2 regions of the Streptomyces sp. 11x1 genome follow, and region 2 is predicted to be linked to the other one. Evidence: riboswitches for the same ligand, from Rfam matches in the RefSeq annotation. Region 2 holds a riboswitch; the other holds the start of a gene.

Region 1 (7,054 bases), 3.6 Mb from region 2:
GGTCCAGCGGCGGCAACGGCCGCAGCCCTTCGGAGAGGCACGCGTCGTACGTGAGCATCCCGAGCGACTCGGAGTTCCCGAGGATCGCCACCCGCGGCCCCGCCGGCAGCGGTTGCCGGGCCAGCAGCAACCCCGCGTCGACCAGTTCCGTGATCGTGTCGACCCGGATCACCCCGGCCTGGCGCAGCAGCGCGGACACGGTGGTGTGCGGCAGCTGGGTGGCGCGCACGGCGTGCCCCAGGGGCGCGGAGCCGTGGCGCGCCCCCTGCACCACCACGAGCGGCTTGACCGCGGCCGTGCGCCGGGCGAGTCGGGTGAACTTGCGCGGGTTGCCGATGGACTCCAGATACATCAGGACGACATCGGTGTCCGGGTCCTCGTACCAGTACTGCAGGACGTCGTTCCCGGAGACGTCCGCGCGGTTGCCGGACGAGACGAACGTGGAGACGCCCGTGACCCCGGTGACCCCTCCCCCGCGCCGGTGCAGCCGGGAGAGCAACGCGATCCCGATGGCGCCGGACTGGGCGAACAGACCGATGCGCCCGGAGCGCGGGGTCTGGGGGGCGAGCGAGGCGTTGAGCCGGACGTCGGGGGCGGTGTTGATGATCCCGAACGCGTTCGGCCCGATGATGCGCATGCCGTACGTGCGGGCCTGGCGCACCAGTTCGCGCTGGCGTTCGCGCCCTTCAGGCCCGCTCTCGGCGTATCCGGCGGAGACGACCACGAGGCCCTGCACCCCGTGCTCCCCGCACTCGGCGACGACCTGGGGGACGTGGGCGGCGGGGACGGCGACGACCGCGAGGTCGACGGGCCCCTCGATGTCGGTGACGGACCGGTGCGCGGGGACCCCCGCGAGTTCCTTCTCGTCCTCCCCGAGCGCCTTGTTCACCGCGTACAGCCGCCCGGTGAACCCCGCCTCCCGGAGATTGGCGAGCACGCTGCGGCCCACTCCGCCCGGTGTGCGCCCGGCGCCGACGACGGCGACCGAGCCGGGGGCGAGCAGCCGCTGGACGGACCGGGCCTCGGCGCGCTGCTCCCGGGCGCGCTGGACGGCCACCGAGCGGTCGGTGGGTTCCAGGTCGAACTCCAGCCGGACGACGCCGTCCTCGAAGCTGCGCTGCTGCTGGTACCCGGCGTCGGTGAACACCTTGATCATCTTGCTGTTGGCCGGCAGCACCTCGGCGGCGAAGCGTCTGATGCCCCGCTCGCGGGCCACGGCGGCGATGTGTTCGAGCAGGGCGGAGGCGACGCCGCGGCCCTGGTGGGCGTCCTGCACGAGGAAGGCGACCTCGGCCTCGTCGGCGGGTGCGGACGCGGGCATGCCATCGGCGCCGATGCGGTCGTAGCGTACGGTGGCGATGAACTCGCCGCCGACGGTGGCGGCGAGCCCCACCCGGTCCACGAAGTCGTGGTGCGTGAAGCGGTGGACGTCCTTGGCGGACAGGCGAGGGTACGGCGCGAAGAAGCGGTAGTACTTCGACTCGTCCGAGACCTGCTCGTAGAAGCTGACGAGACGCTCGGCGTCATCAACGGTGATGGGCCTGATGCGTGCGGTGCCGCCGTCGCGCAGCACCACGTCGGCCTCCCAGTGGGCGGGGTACTCGTGCCGGTCCGACGAGGTCTGCATGGGCCCCAGAGTACGGCTCGCGTCCGACAACGGCGCGAGGCAGTCTGGGGTGGCACGACAGAAGAACAACACAAGCGCGACAGCCGGTTCGTGGTCAGGCCGTGGGCCCGTTCCGGTACGTCGCCCCATATGGGAAACTGGTCTAGACAACCCGGTCTAGACCTCTCTGCAGCACCCGAGACACCTGAAGGGCAGCATCACATGGCTGAGCGCCGCGTCAACGTCGGCTGGGCCGAGGGCCTCCACGCCCGACCCGCATCCATCTTCGTCCGGGCCACCACGGCCTCCGGTATCCCCGTGACGATCGCCAAGGCCGACGGCAACCCCGTCAACGCGGCCTCCATGCTCGCGGTCCTGGGCCTCGGCGCCCAGGGCGGCGAGGAGATCGTGCTCGCCTCCGACGCCGAGGGCGCGGACGTCGCGCTCGACCGTCTGGCCAAGCTCGTCGCCGAGGGGCTCGAAGAACTCCCCGAGACGGTCTGAGCGACCGGGCAACCGAAGCGGAAAGGCCTGAAAGGCCGCTCCCGCACACATCGAAGGGCTCGTCCGATCTATCGGGCGGGCCCTTCGTATTTACCTCTTCTTTCCGGACCGCGGGCAGCAGAAATAATGCCCCTCGGAATTCTTCCCTCTTTGTATACGGCGTGCGTGTTAATGCCGCAGGCTCGGCGTGTTTACGGGGTGTTGCGAAGTCCTCACACGCTCCGGGCGCTCCGTCCCGCCGGCCCCGGCCGGAAATCGGAGCCGGTGCGCGGCGGTGGCCCGCTCGGTGTGCAGGGACGTGATCGTCCGGGCCCGGTCGCTGTCGCCGCGCGCGACCGCGTCCACGATGCCGCCGTGCTCCGCCCAGGACTCCACGGGGTCGGACGGCGCCTCGACCGCGTACATCCAGGCGATCTTGTGCCGCAGCTGGGCGAGTGTCGAGGTCAGGGCGGGGCTGCCGGACGCCTGTGCGAGCGTCTCGTGGAACCAGCCGCCCAGGGAGCGCAGATCCTCGCTGTTGCCCCTCCTGGCCCGCTCCTGGCCCAGCCTGACCAGGCCGCGCAACACCTTGAGGTGCGCCTCCGTACGGCGCTGCGCTGCGCGGGCGGCCCCCAGGGGCTCCAGCAGCATGCGCATCTCCAGCAGGTCGGCCGCCTCCTGCTCGGTCGGCTCGGCGACGCACGCGCCCGCGTGCCGACGGGTCACCACGAACCCCTCGGCCTCCAGCGTGCGCAGGGCCTCGCGCACGGGCACCCGGCTGACGCCGTACCGGCGGGCGAGCAGTTCCTCGGTGAGCCGGCTGCCGCGCTCGTAGACACCCGCGACGATGTCATCACGGATCGCCGTGCATACCGAGTGCGCCGGAATACGCATGACCGACCTCCGCCTTAATCCCCGTGAAACGTCGATGATTGACGTGTGTTCCAGCGACTCTATTGCAGCGAGCGGGAATTTCCGATGGCGGACCGGAATCCAAGGATATTTTTTGGACAGGAGCTACGTCACACAGCGGGTATGCATGAACGAGGAAAGCCCCGGCTCGATGAGCCGGGGCCTCCAGGGAAGCGTCGGGGACGCGTCAGACGTTCACACCGTGCGAACGCAGGTACGCGGCGGGGTCCATGTCCGAGCCGTACTCGGCCGTCGTCCGGGCCTCGAAGTGCAGATGCGCCCCGGTGACGTTGCCGGTCGCCCCGGAGAGGCCTATCTGCTGGCCGGGGGTGACCGTCTGGCCGACGGAGACGCCGATGGACGACAGGTGGCCGTACTGGGTGTAGGTGCCGTCGTTCATCTTGATGACGATGTTGTTGCCGTAAGCACCGCCCCAGCCCGCCTCGACGACGGTGCCGGAGCCGACCGCGAGGACGGCCGTACCGGACGCGGCATGGAAGTCGACACCGGTGTGGCTGCCGGAGGACCAGACGGCACCGCCGGTCTTGTAGCCGGTGGAGATGTAGGAGCCGCTGATGGGCGCGACGTAGCGGTTGAGGCGCTCACGCTCGGCCGCGCGGGCGGCACGGGCCTTGATCTCCTCGCGCTCCTTGGCGGCGGCACGCTCCTGCTCGGCCTTCTCGGCGGCGGCCTTCCTGGCCTCCTCCTGCGCCTTCTTCTTGACCGCGGCCACCTCGGCGGCCTGCTCCTGGGCAGCCGCCTGCGCGTCGACCTGGTCGGCGACCGTGTCGCCGAGGGTGATGATCTGGTTCAGGCCGGTCTGTTCGACGGCGGGCTCCTCCGCGGCGAGCGCGGGGCCGGCCAGGGTGCCGAAGACGCCGGTGGTGGTGAGAGCGGCCACGCCCACGTTCCTCGTGGTCGTGCGCTGCACACGGCTGGGACGGCGGTGCTTCCCGGGGGCGCGGGTGAACGCCATGAAGTAGCTGGTCCTTTCCTTCCTTCTCGCCTACCGGGTTAGCTGACGGGTTCGGAGCAGGAAGGTCTCCTACGGCCACCCCTCGTTTCGCGTCGCTCCGCGAAGGGCACCCGATTCACCCCAGGGACTGTGATGGGTCCCCGGCTCCCCTGGCTCGCGCCACGCGGGGACTCGGCGATGACTGTCCGGTGCCGCGGCTGCGGCGAACTTCTGACGAACAGCCGGACCGACGCTAAGTGGGCCGTCTTCGAAATAACAAACGGATCACAGGATTTGTTAACTACGCCACAGGGCAGACACACAACCTCCGCCATCAATACGGACAAACAGGGGCCCTGGTGACTCTTCCGTCACCAGGGCCCCACTGACACGCGTCCGTCCGGTCGCCCTCTACTCGGCCGGGACGACGGTGACTTCGCCGATTCCGAGGGCCCTGACGGGCTCCTCGATCTGCGCGGCGTCCCCGACGAGGACGGTCACCAGACGGTCCACCGGGAAGGCGCTCACGGCCGCCGCGGTGGCCTCCACGGTGCCGGTGGCGGCGAGTTGGCGGTACAGCGTCGACTGGTAGTCGTCCGGCAGGTACTGCTCGACCTGGTCGGCCAGCGTGCTCGCCACGGCCGCGGCCGTCTCGAACTTGAGGGGGGCCACCCCGACGAGGTTCTGCACGGCGACGTCGCGCTCGGCGTCGGTCAGGCCCTCGGCGGCGAGGGTGCGCAGCACCGTCCACAGGTCGTCGAGCGCCGGACCGGTGTTGGGGGTGTCGACGGAGCCGCTGATGGCGAGCATCGCGATGCCCGAACCGTCGGGCGCGGCCCGCAGCACCTGGCCGAACGCCCGCACGCCGTAGGTGTAGCCCTTCTCCTCGCGCAGGACGCGGTCCAGGCGGGAGGTGAGGGTGCCGCCGAGGCAGTAGGTGCCGAGCACCTGCGCCGGCCACACGCGGTCGTGCCGGTCGGCGCCCACGCGGCCGATGAGCAACTGGGTCTGCACGGAACCGGGGCGGTCCACGATGATCACGCGCCCGGTGTCGTCGGCGGTCACCGACGGCACGGGTCGCGGCGCACCCGGGGAGCCGGTCCAGGCGCCCAGGGTGTCGGCGAACAGAGCGTCGAGGTCGACGCCCGTGAGGTCGCCGACGACCACGGCGGTGGCCGTCGCGGGGCGCACGTGGCGCTCGTAGAAGGCGCGTACGGCCGCGGAGTCGATGCCCTCGACGGTCTCCTCGGTGCCCTGGCGGGGCCGTGACATCCGGGAGGTGGCCGGGAACAGCTGCTTGGAGAGCTCCTTGGCGGCCCGCCGGCCCGGGTTGGCCGTCTCGTGCGGGATCTCGTCGAGCCGGTTGGCCACCAGCCGCTCGATCTCGGCGTCCTCGAACGCGGGGGCCCGCAGGGCGTCGGCGAGCAGGCCGAGGGCCTTCTCCAGCCGCGACACCGGCACTTCGAGGGACAGCCGTACACCGGGGTGGTCGGCGTGCGAGTCCAGAGTGGCGCCGCACCGCTCCAGCTCGGCGGCGAACTCCTCGGCCGTGTGCTTGTCGGTGCCCTCGGAGAAGGCCCTGGTCATGATGGTGGCGACGCCCTCGATGCCGGCGGGCTCGGCGTCCAGGGGAGCGTCGAGGAGCACCTCCACGGCGACGACCTGCTGGCCGGGGCGGTGGCAGCGCAGCACGGTCATGCCGTTGTCCAGTGTGCCGCGTTCGGGCGCCGGGAACGCCCAGGGCCTGGCCTCGCCGGCCTGGGGCTGCGGGTGGAAGTCCATGGTCGCGAGCTCGGTCACTTCGCCGACTCCTCGGTCTCGTCGGTGGTTTCGGCGGCCTCGGCCGCGGCGGTCTCCTCTTCGGCTCCCTCGTCGCCCGCGACGGGCTCGTAGACGAGCACCGCGCGGTTGTCGGGCCTCAGGCGGGCCTTGGCGATCTCCTGGACCTCGTCGGCCGTCACCTCCAGGACCCGGTCGACGGCCGTCAGGGCGAGCTTCGGGTCGCCGAACAGGACCGCGTAGCGGCACAGTTCGTCGGCGCGGCCCGCGACCGTGCCGAGCCGGTCCAGCCACTCGCGCTCCAACTGGGCCTGGGCGCGCTCCATCTCCTCGGCCGTGGGGCCCTCGGCCGCGAACCGGGCGAGCTCCTCATCGACGGCCGCCTCGATGACGGGCACCTCGACGTCGCCGGAGGTCTTCACGTCCATCCACGCCATGGAGGGCGCTCCGGCCAGCCGCAGCAGCCCGAAGCCCGCCGTCACGGCCGTACGGTCACGGCGTACGAGCCGGTTGTAGAGGCGGGAGGACTCTCCGCCGCCGAGGATGGTGAGGGCCAGGTCTGCCGCGTCGCACGCGCGCGTGCCGTCCTCCGGCAGCCGGTAGGCGGCCATCAACGCGCGCGCGGGCACGTTCTCCTCGACCACCTCGCGCTGCTGCTCGCCCATGACGTCGGGCAGCGCGCCGTCACGGGGCGCGGGCTTGCCGTCGTAGGACGGGATGGAGCCGAAGTACTTCTCGATCCACGCGAGCGTCTGCTCGGGGTCGATGTCGCCGACGACCGACAGGACCGCGTTGTTGGGCGCGTAGTAGGTCCGGAAGAACTGCTGGGCGTCCTCCAGGCTGGCCGCCTCCAGGTCCTCCATCGAACCGATCGGCGTGTGCCGGTAGGGGTGGCCCTCGGGGTAGGCCAGGCGGAAGATCTTCTCGAAGGCGGTGCCGTAGGGCACGTTGTCGTACCGCTGGCGGCGCTCGTTCTTGACGACGGCCCGCTGGTTGTCCAGGTTCTTCTGGTCGAGCGCGAGCAGCAGGCTGCCCATGCGGTCGGCCTCCAGCCACAGCGCGAGCTCCAGCTGGTGGGTGGGCATGGTCTCGAAGTAGTTGGTGCGCTCCCAGCTGGTGGTGCCGTTCAGCGAACCGCCCGCGCCCTGGACCAGCTCGAAGTGGCCGTTGTCCTTGACCTGGCCGGAGCCCTGGAACATCAGGTGCTCGAAGAGGTGGGCGAGGCCCGTGCGGCCCGCGACCTCGTGGCGCGATCCGACGTCGTACCAGAGGCACACCGCGGCGACCGGGGTCAGGTGGTCCTCGGAGAGCACCACACG
Region 2 (7,054 bases):
GTGACAACCAGCACCTCGGTTACGGCCACGGCATCCACTACTGTCTCGGCGCCCCCCTCGCCCGCCTCGAAGGCCAGACCGCGCTGGCGACGCTCCTCACCCGTCTCCCCGACCTTCGACTCGCGGTGGATTCAGCCGATTTGAGATGGCGAGGAGGGCTCATCATGCGGGGATTGCGCACGCTTCCGGTGCAATTCGCCCCGCAGGGGCGGTTCGTGGGTGGCGCGTGAACGGTACGTAGTAGTACCCGGGCAGCCCGTAGCCCTATCGCATTCCATGGCGAAAAGTGACACTCGCTCAACTCTGTGATCTCCACGTGATCTGCGCTGCATTAACTTGTGACAACTGATCGACTGCGGCTACGTTCACACGTCAGTGCGAAGGGGTCATCACACCCTTCACACCGGTCACTGCTGTCGTGTGAAAGGCAACCGCATGCTCTCCGGGAACGGTCGTCACCGTCGCCCCCGTCAGGCGCCCGCCCTCCTCGTCGCGGCCGGAGTGACCGGCTCGGCCATCGCGATCCCCCTGCTCGGCGCCACCGGCGCGAGCGCGGCCAGCGGAACCACCTGGGATCAGGTGGCGGAGTGCGAGAGTGGTGGCTCCTGGAGCGCCGACACCGGGAACGGGCGCTACGGCGGCCTCCAGCTCACTCAGGCGAACTGGGAGAAGTACGGCGGCCTCGACTACGCGACCAGCGCCGACCAGGCCAGCCGTTCGCAGCAGATAGCCGTCGCCGAGAAGGTGCTCGCCGACCAGGGCGTCGATGTCTGGGCCACGTGCGGTCTGCTGCACAACCTCGGCGGCGACTCCGGTTCGGCCGACGTGGACACGGGCGTCGCGGACGACTCGGCGAAGTCGGGTGATTCCTCCGAGTCTTCCAATTCCACCGATTCATCCGACTCATCCGACTCATCCGACTCATCCGATTCTTCGGATTCTTCGGATTCGTCAGGTTCGTCCACTTCGGCCGGGAAGGCCGACGGCTCCGACTCGGCCGGCTCGACCTCCGGCGGCGCCGACGGTTCTGCCAGGGCCGAGGCCGGCACGGACGACTCTGCGAACTCCGAGGGTGCAAAATCGGGCAAGTCGTCACAGGGTGAGAGCTCTTCGGCCGATGAGAGCGAGGCCGGCACCGGCCGCCACCGCGGCGCCAGCGCCGACGAGAGTGCCTCCGCCGACGCGGAGGCCGCCACGGACGCGGCCGCGGGCTCCCGTGCCGCCGACCCCGCCCCCTCCGGCCGTCACGCCTCCCGTGGCGGCGACACGGCGCGGGCGGCCGCGGACGGCGCGTACACGGTCCGTGCGGGCGACAGTCTGACGCGGATCGCCGACTCGCTGGACCTGGCCGGCGGGTGGCGCGGGCTGTACGCCGAGAACGAGGGCACGGTCGGAACTGACCCGGACCTCATCCTTCCCGGTCAGACCCTCGAAGTCGGTGCCGAAACGGGCGAAAAGTAGCGAGAGTTCGGGTCACCGTTCGCCCCTGAATGCCCGTTTTGATCTCCGTGGGAGATGAATCACAGATCCCCTGATCGTCTTTGAAATTCGGGCAATCACCTGTTTACGGTCGTGACCGCTCGCCACAGCGGGCCCCTGCGGTCGGTACGCCGAATCCTGCCAACGGCCGCAAGGAACAGTCGTCGCGTCAAGCGCCGTAGGCAGGAGCGGGGGACCCAAGGTAAGTGCCGGGTCCGGTGGTTGCGGCCCTTCGGGGCGTACGTCCGGAACCGGCTAGGGGTGAAGCCGTGCCACGTGAGCCGAGAGGCGAGCGGGCGCGGCCGGGCAACTCAACCGGCCCGAACCCGACAGCTCACCTCGCAGGCGTCGGTGAGGGGATCTCTCCATGCTGTTTTCCAGCAAGGGCAAGCACCGCCGTCCGTCCAAGGCCGCTCGTGCCGTCGCCGTCGCCGGTGTCACCGGCGCCGCCGCCATCGCCGCCCCGCTGATGGCCGCCGGCAGCGCCTCCGCCGCCACCGCCTCCGAGTGGGACGCCGTCGCCCAGTGCGAGTCCGGCGGCAACTGGTCCATCAACACCGGCAACGGTTACTACGGCGGCCTGCAGTTCGCGGCCTCCACCTGGGCCGGCTACGGCGGTACGCAGTACGCCTCCACCGCCGACCAGGCGACCAAGGCCCAGCAGATCGCGATCGCCGAGAAGGTCCTCGCGGGCCAGGGCAAGGGTGCCTGGCCGGTCTGCGGCAAGGGCCTGTCCAGCGCCTCGTACGACGGCGCCGCCGCCTCCTCGAACTCCGGTTCCTCGCAGAAGAGCACCCAGGAGAGCAGCAAGAAGAGCACCGAGGACACCCGCGCCTCCCGTTCCTCCGAGCGCGCCACCGTCGAGACCCCGACCGGCAAGAAGGTCAAGAAGGGTGACGGCGAGTACAAGGTCGTCACCGGCGACACCCTCAGCGCCATCGCCGAGAAGAAGAACGTCAAGGGTGGCTGGGAGAAGCTCTTCGAGCTGAACAAGGACATCATCGACGATGCCGACTTCATCTACCCGGGCCAGCAGCTCCACCTGAGCTGACCCCCGGCGTAGGCGACGGCCACCGCACGCCTGCCGCCCCCACGGTCGCCCCTACGGCCGGGCAGGCGGGGCGGGTTCGGCCGGGCCGAGAAATCGGGCCGCTTCCCGGCTGAACCACAGCCCGCTCACATCCGTGTCCTCCATAGTGAAGACCTCGTGAGGGCCGTCCCCCCGTCCCCACGGGCTCCCCGCTCCGGTGCGCATTCCCCCGTACGCACCGGGGCGGGGTTTTTTCATGCGCGCGGCTCCTCCGGACCCTTCCCGTTCACTTTCTCGCCCACCCCCCTTTGTTCCGGGCGGAAACAATAGGTACCGTCTGTCTGTCCACGGGACGGTCGGTCGGCTGCCGACGCGCCCGGGGCGGTTAGGCTCTAGTCGCAAGGCCCGCGGGCCCCGCACTTCCGCGTCACATCCCATGAAGGAGATGCTCGTGCCGTCCATCGACGTCGTCGTAGCCCGGGAAATCCTCGACTCGCGAGGCAACCCCACCGTCGAGGTCGAGGTCGGCCTCGACGACGGCAGCACCGGTCGTGCCGCCGTTCCGTCCGGCGCCTCCACCGGTGCCTTCGAAGCCATCGAGCTCCGCGACGGCGACCCCAACCGCTACCTCGGCAAGGGCGTCGAGAAGGCCGTCCTCGCCGTGATCGAGCAGATCGGCCCGGAGCTCGTCGGCTACGACGCCACCGAGCAGCGCCTGATCGACCAGGCGATGTTCGACCTGGACGCCACCGACAACAAGGGCTCCCTCGGCGCCAACGCCATCCTCGGCGTCTCCCTCGCCGTCGCCCACGCCGCCTCCGAGGCCAGCGACCTGCCGCTCTTCCGCTACCTGGGCGGCCCGAACGCGCACCTGCTGCCCGTTCCGATGATGAACATCCTGAACGGCGGCTCGCACGCCGACTCCAACGTGGACATCCAGGAGTTCATGATCGCCCCCATTGGCGCGGAGTCCTTCTCCGAGGCCCTGCGTTGGGGCGCCGAGGTCTACCACACCCTCAAGAAGGTGCTGAAGACCAAGGGCCTGTCCACCGGCCTCGGCGACGAGGGCGGCTTCGCCCCGAACCTGGAGTCCAACCGCGCCGCCCTGGACCTCATCCTCGAGGCCATCAAGGAGGCCGGCTACACCCCCGGCGAGCAGATCGCCCTGGCGCTCGACGTCGCCGCCTCCGAGTTCTACAAGGACGGCGTCTACACCTTCGAGGGCAAGGAGCGCTCCGCCGCCGAGATGACCGAGTACTACGCCGACCTCGTCGCGTCGTACCCGCTCGTCTCCATCGAGGACCCGCTGTTCGAGGACGACTGGGCCGGCTGGAAGACCATCACCGACAAGCTGGGCGACAAGGTCCAGATCGTCGGCGACGACCTCTTCGTCACCAACCCCGAGCGCCTCGCCCGCGGTATCGAGGAGGGCTCCGCCAACGCCCTGCTGGTCAAGGTCAACCAGATCGGTTCGCTGACCGAGACCCTGGACGCCGTCGAGCTGGCCCAGCGCAACGGCTTCAAGTGCATGATGTCCCACCGCTCCGGCGAGACCGAGGACGTCACCATCGCCGACCTCGCCGTCGCCGTGAACTGCGGCCAGATCAAGACCGGCGCCCCGGCCCGCTCGGACCGCGTCGCCAAGTACAACCAGCTGCTGCGCATCGAGGAGATCCTCGACGACGCCGCGGTGTACGCCGGCCGCAGCGCCTTCCCCCGTTTCAAGGGCTGACGGCAACAGTAGGAAGCGTCGTACGTACGTCCCCGTACCGGTCCCGTACCGTGTGCGGGGACGTACGCGCGTGCGCGCGGGAGAAGGCAGAAGCGGAAGGGGAAGCGGGACATGGCCGTGAAGGACCGGGACCGGGACCGTTTCTCCACCGCGACCCGGCTGAAGGTGCTCGGTGAGCAGACGGCCGCCCGGGTCTACCGCTCCCAGGCCAAGCGCCAGGTCCGCCGCTCCCGGCTGACCGGCCGGGCCGCGCTGCTCGCCCTGGTCCTCTGCTCGATGATCGTGGCGCTCGCCTATCCCATGAGGCAGTACGTCTCCCAGAGCGCCGAGATCGCCGACATGCAGCGGGAGCGGGAGGAGGCGCGCGAGCGGGTCGAGGAGTTGCGCGACCTCAAGGCGCGCTGGCAGGACGACGCGTACGCCGAGCAGCGCATCCGCGAGCGGCTGCACTATGTGATGCCGGGCGAGACCGGTTACACGATGATCGACCCGGACGCGGCGAAGCAGTCCCGTACGACCCAGGGGGCGGCCGACCGTCCCTGGTACACCAATGTCTGGGACGGGGTCGACAAGGCCGACGCCGCCGACAGCTGAACGGCCACCTTCGTGACCGTCAACCGATGAGCCACACCGAGGACTTGAGTAGCAGGTTATGCAGACCCCTCCGCCGCCCACCCCGCGCACCGAGCCGACCGACGCCGACGTCGAGGCCTTCCAGCAGCAGCTCGGGCGCCCGCCGCGCGGGCTGCGCGCCATCGCGCACCGCTGCCCCTGCGGACAGCCGGACGTCGTCGAGACGGCGCCGCGCCTGCCGGACGGGACGCCCTTCCCCACGACGTACTACCTGACGTGTCCGCGCGCGGCCTCCGCGATCGGCACGCTGGAGGCGAACGGCGTGATGAAGGAGATGACGGAGCGGCTGGGGACCGACCCGGAGCTGGCCGCCGCCTACCGGGCCGCGCACGAGGACTACATCGCCCGCCGTGACGAGATCGAGGTCCTGGAGGGCTTCCCCAGCGCGGGCGGCATGCCGGACCGGGTGAAGTGCCTGCACGTCCTCGTCGGCCACTCGCTGGCCGCCGGTCCCGGCGTCAACCCGCTGGGCGACGAGGCGATCGCGATGCTGCCGGAGTGGTGGGCCAAGGGCCCGTGCGTCGTGCCGGCGTCGGCGCCCGAGAAGACCGAGCAGGAGGAGGACCAGTGACCCGGGTCGCCGCCGTCGACTGCGGTACGAACTCCATCCGGCTCCTCGTCGCCGACGCCGACCCGGCCACCGGTGAGCTCGTCGAGCTGGACCGGCGGATGATCATCGTGCGGCTGGGCCAGGGCGTGGACCGTACGGGCAGGCTGGCCCCCGAGGCGCTGGAGCGGACCTTCGCGGCCTGTCGTGAGTACGCGGCCGTCATCAAGGAGCTGGGCGCCGAGCGGATCCGTTTCGTGGCCACCTCCGCCTCCCGGGACGCCGAGAACCGGGAGGACTTCGTGCGCGGGGTCTTCGACATCCTCGGCGTCGAGCCCGAGGTGATCTCCGGCGACCGGGAGGCCGAGTTCTCCTTCACCGGCGCCACCAAGGAGCTGACGGGCCGCACCGACCTCACCACGCCGTACCTGGTGGTGGACATCGGCGGCGGCTCCACCGAGTTCGTCGTCGGCGACGGGCGGGTGCGCGGCGCCCGCTCGGTGGACATCGGCTGCGTACGGCTGACCGAGCGGCACCTCGTCCGGGACGGGGTGGTCGTCGACCCTCCGGGGCCGGAGCAGATCGCCGCGATCCGCGCCGACATCGAGGCGGCCCTCGACCTCGCCGAGCGGGACGTGCCGCTGCGCGAGGCACACACCCTGGTCGGGCTGGCGGGGTCGGTCACCACCCTGTCCGCGATCGCCCAGGACCTGCCGGCGTACGACTCGGCGGCCATCCACCACTCGCGGATCGCCCACGACCGGGTCCGCGAGATCACCGAGTGGCTGCTGCGGTCCACGCACGCCGAGCGGGAGGCGGTCCCGTCGATGCATCCCGGGCGGGTGGACGTGATCGCGGCGGGCGCACTCGTGCTGCTGTCGATCATGGAGCGGATCGGGGCGACGGAGGTCGTGGTGAGCGAACACGACATTCTGGACGGAATCGCCTGGTCCGTGGCGTAGCGCGTGGCGTGGTCCGGGTGTGGCCGCCGGGGTCCTCCCGACGGCCCGCGGGCACTTGTGAGCAAGTGTTTACTACTCGCCGGTAGCCCTCGCTTGAGCTGTTCGGATAACGTATGAGCGCGTCCGAGGGGTGCTCCGGTATCTCTCGTCGACCCGGCGCCGACAAAGTTCGTGAAGTTCTTCACAAGAGAATCGCCCCTGTTGAGCGATGTTTTGAGGCTCCGCAGAGCGTTCCGGGGCTCCAAGGGGTCAACAGGGCGCCTCCGAAGGGTTTTCGCTGGGGCCTCGTCCGTGTGAAACGGAAGGGTGGTCCAGGGTCCCCGAGAGGCCGGAACGGCAGTTCACGCGGCCTTGACAACGGTCAAACCCCCCGGCCGGTTCCCTGGTGGGCGGTGGGCCCGGCCAGAGGGAGCGCGGAGTGTAGCAGAGGGTGTGGAGAAGCTTGTGAAGGGGCGCACGAGCGACCCCCGTATGGCGGGTACATACTCGATGGCATGAGCACCACGGAGCGTCCCAGGATCCTCGTAGTAGGCGGTGGGTACGTAGGCCTGTACGCAGCTCGGCGCATCCTCAAGAAGATGCGCTACGGCGAGGCGACCGTCACGGTCGTCGACCCCCGGTCGTACATGACCTACCAGCCCTTCCTCCCCGAAGCCGCCGCCGGCAGCATC

The links. Region 2 has a riboswitch for cyclic di-AMP ahead of P8T65_RS27855 (transglycosylase family protein). Riboswitches for the same ligand answer to the same signal wherever they lie in the genome.
Positions count from the first base shown of each region.
Region 1: linked by a shared signal. The riboswitch ahead of P8T65_RS11770 (M23 family metallopeptidase) and the one ahead of P8T65_RS27855 (transglycosylase family protein) in region 2 are both predicted to bind cyclic di-AMP.

Region 1 covers NZ_CP122458.1:2,691,001-2,698,054, forward strand. The annotation lists gene P8T65_RS11755 (GNAT family N-acetyltransferase) at 1-1,627, opposite strand, end outside; gene P8T65_RS11760 (HPr family phosphocarrier protein) at 1,829-2,110, shown strand; gene P8T65_RS11765 (GntR family transcriptional regulator) at 2,279-2,983, opposite strand; gene P8T65_RS11770 (M23 family metallopeptidase) at 3,189-3,977, opposite strand; cyclic di-AMP (ydaO/yuaA leader) riboswitch at 3,991-4,164, opposite strand; gene P8T65_RS11775 (pitrilysin family protein) at 4,368-5,756, opposite strand; gene P8T65_RS11780 (pitrilysin family protein) at 5,753-7,054, opposite strand, start outside.
Region 2 covers NZ_CP122458.1:6,328,599-6,335,652, forward strand. The annotation lists gene P8T65_RS27845 (cytochrome P450) at 1-230, shown strand, start outside; gene P8T65_RS27850 (transglycosylase family protein) at 436-1,461, shown strand; cyclic di-AMP (ydaO/yuaA leader) riboswitch at 1,644-1,842, shown strand; gene P8T65_RS27855 (transglycosylase family protein) at 1,847-2,530, shown strand; gene eno (phosphopyruvate hydratase) at 2,955-4,241, shown strand; gene P8T65_RS27865 (septum formation initiator family protein) at 4,353-4,835, shown strand; gene P8T65_RS27870 (DUF501 domain-containing protein) at 4,894-5,445, shown strand; gene P8T65_RS27875 (Ppx/GppA phosphatase family protein) at 5,442-6,383, shown strand; gene P8T65_RS27880 (NAD(P)/FAD-dependent oxidoreductase) at 6,878-7,054, shown strand, end outside.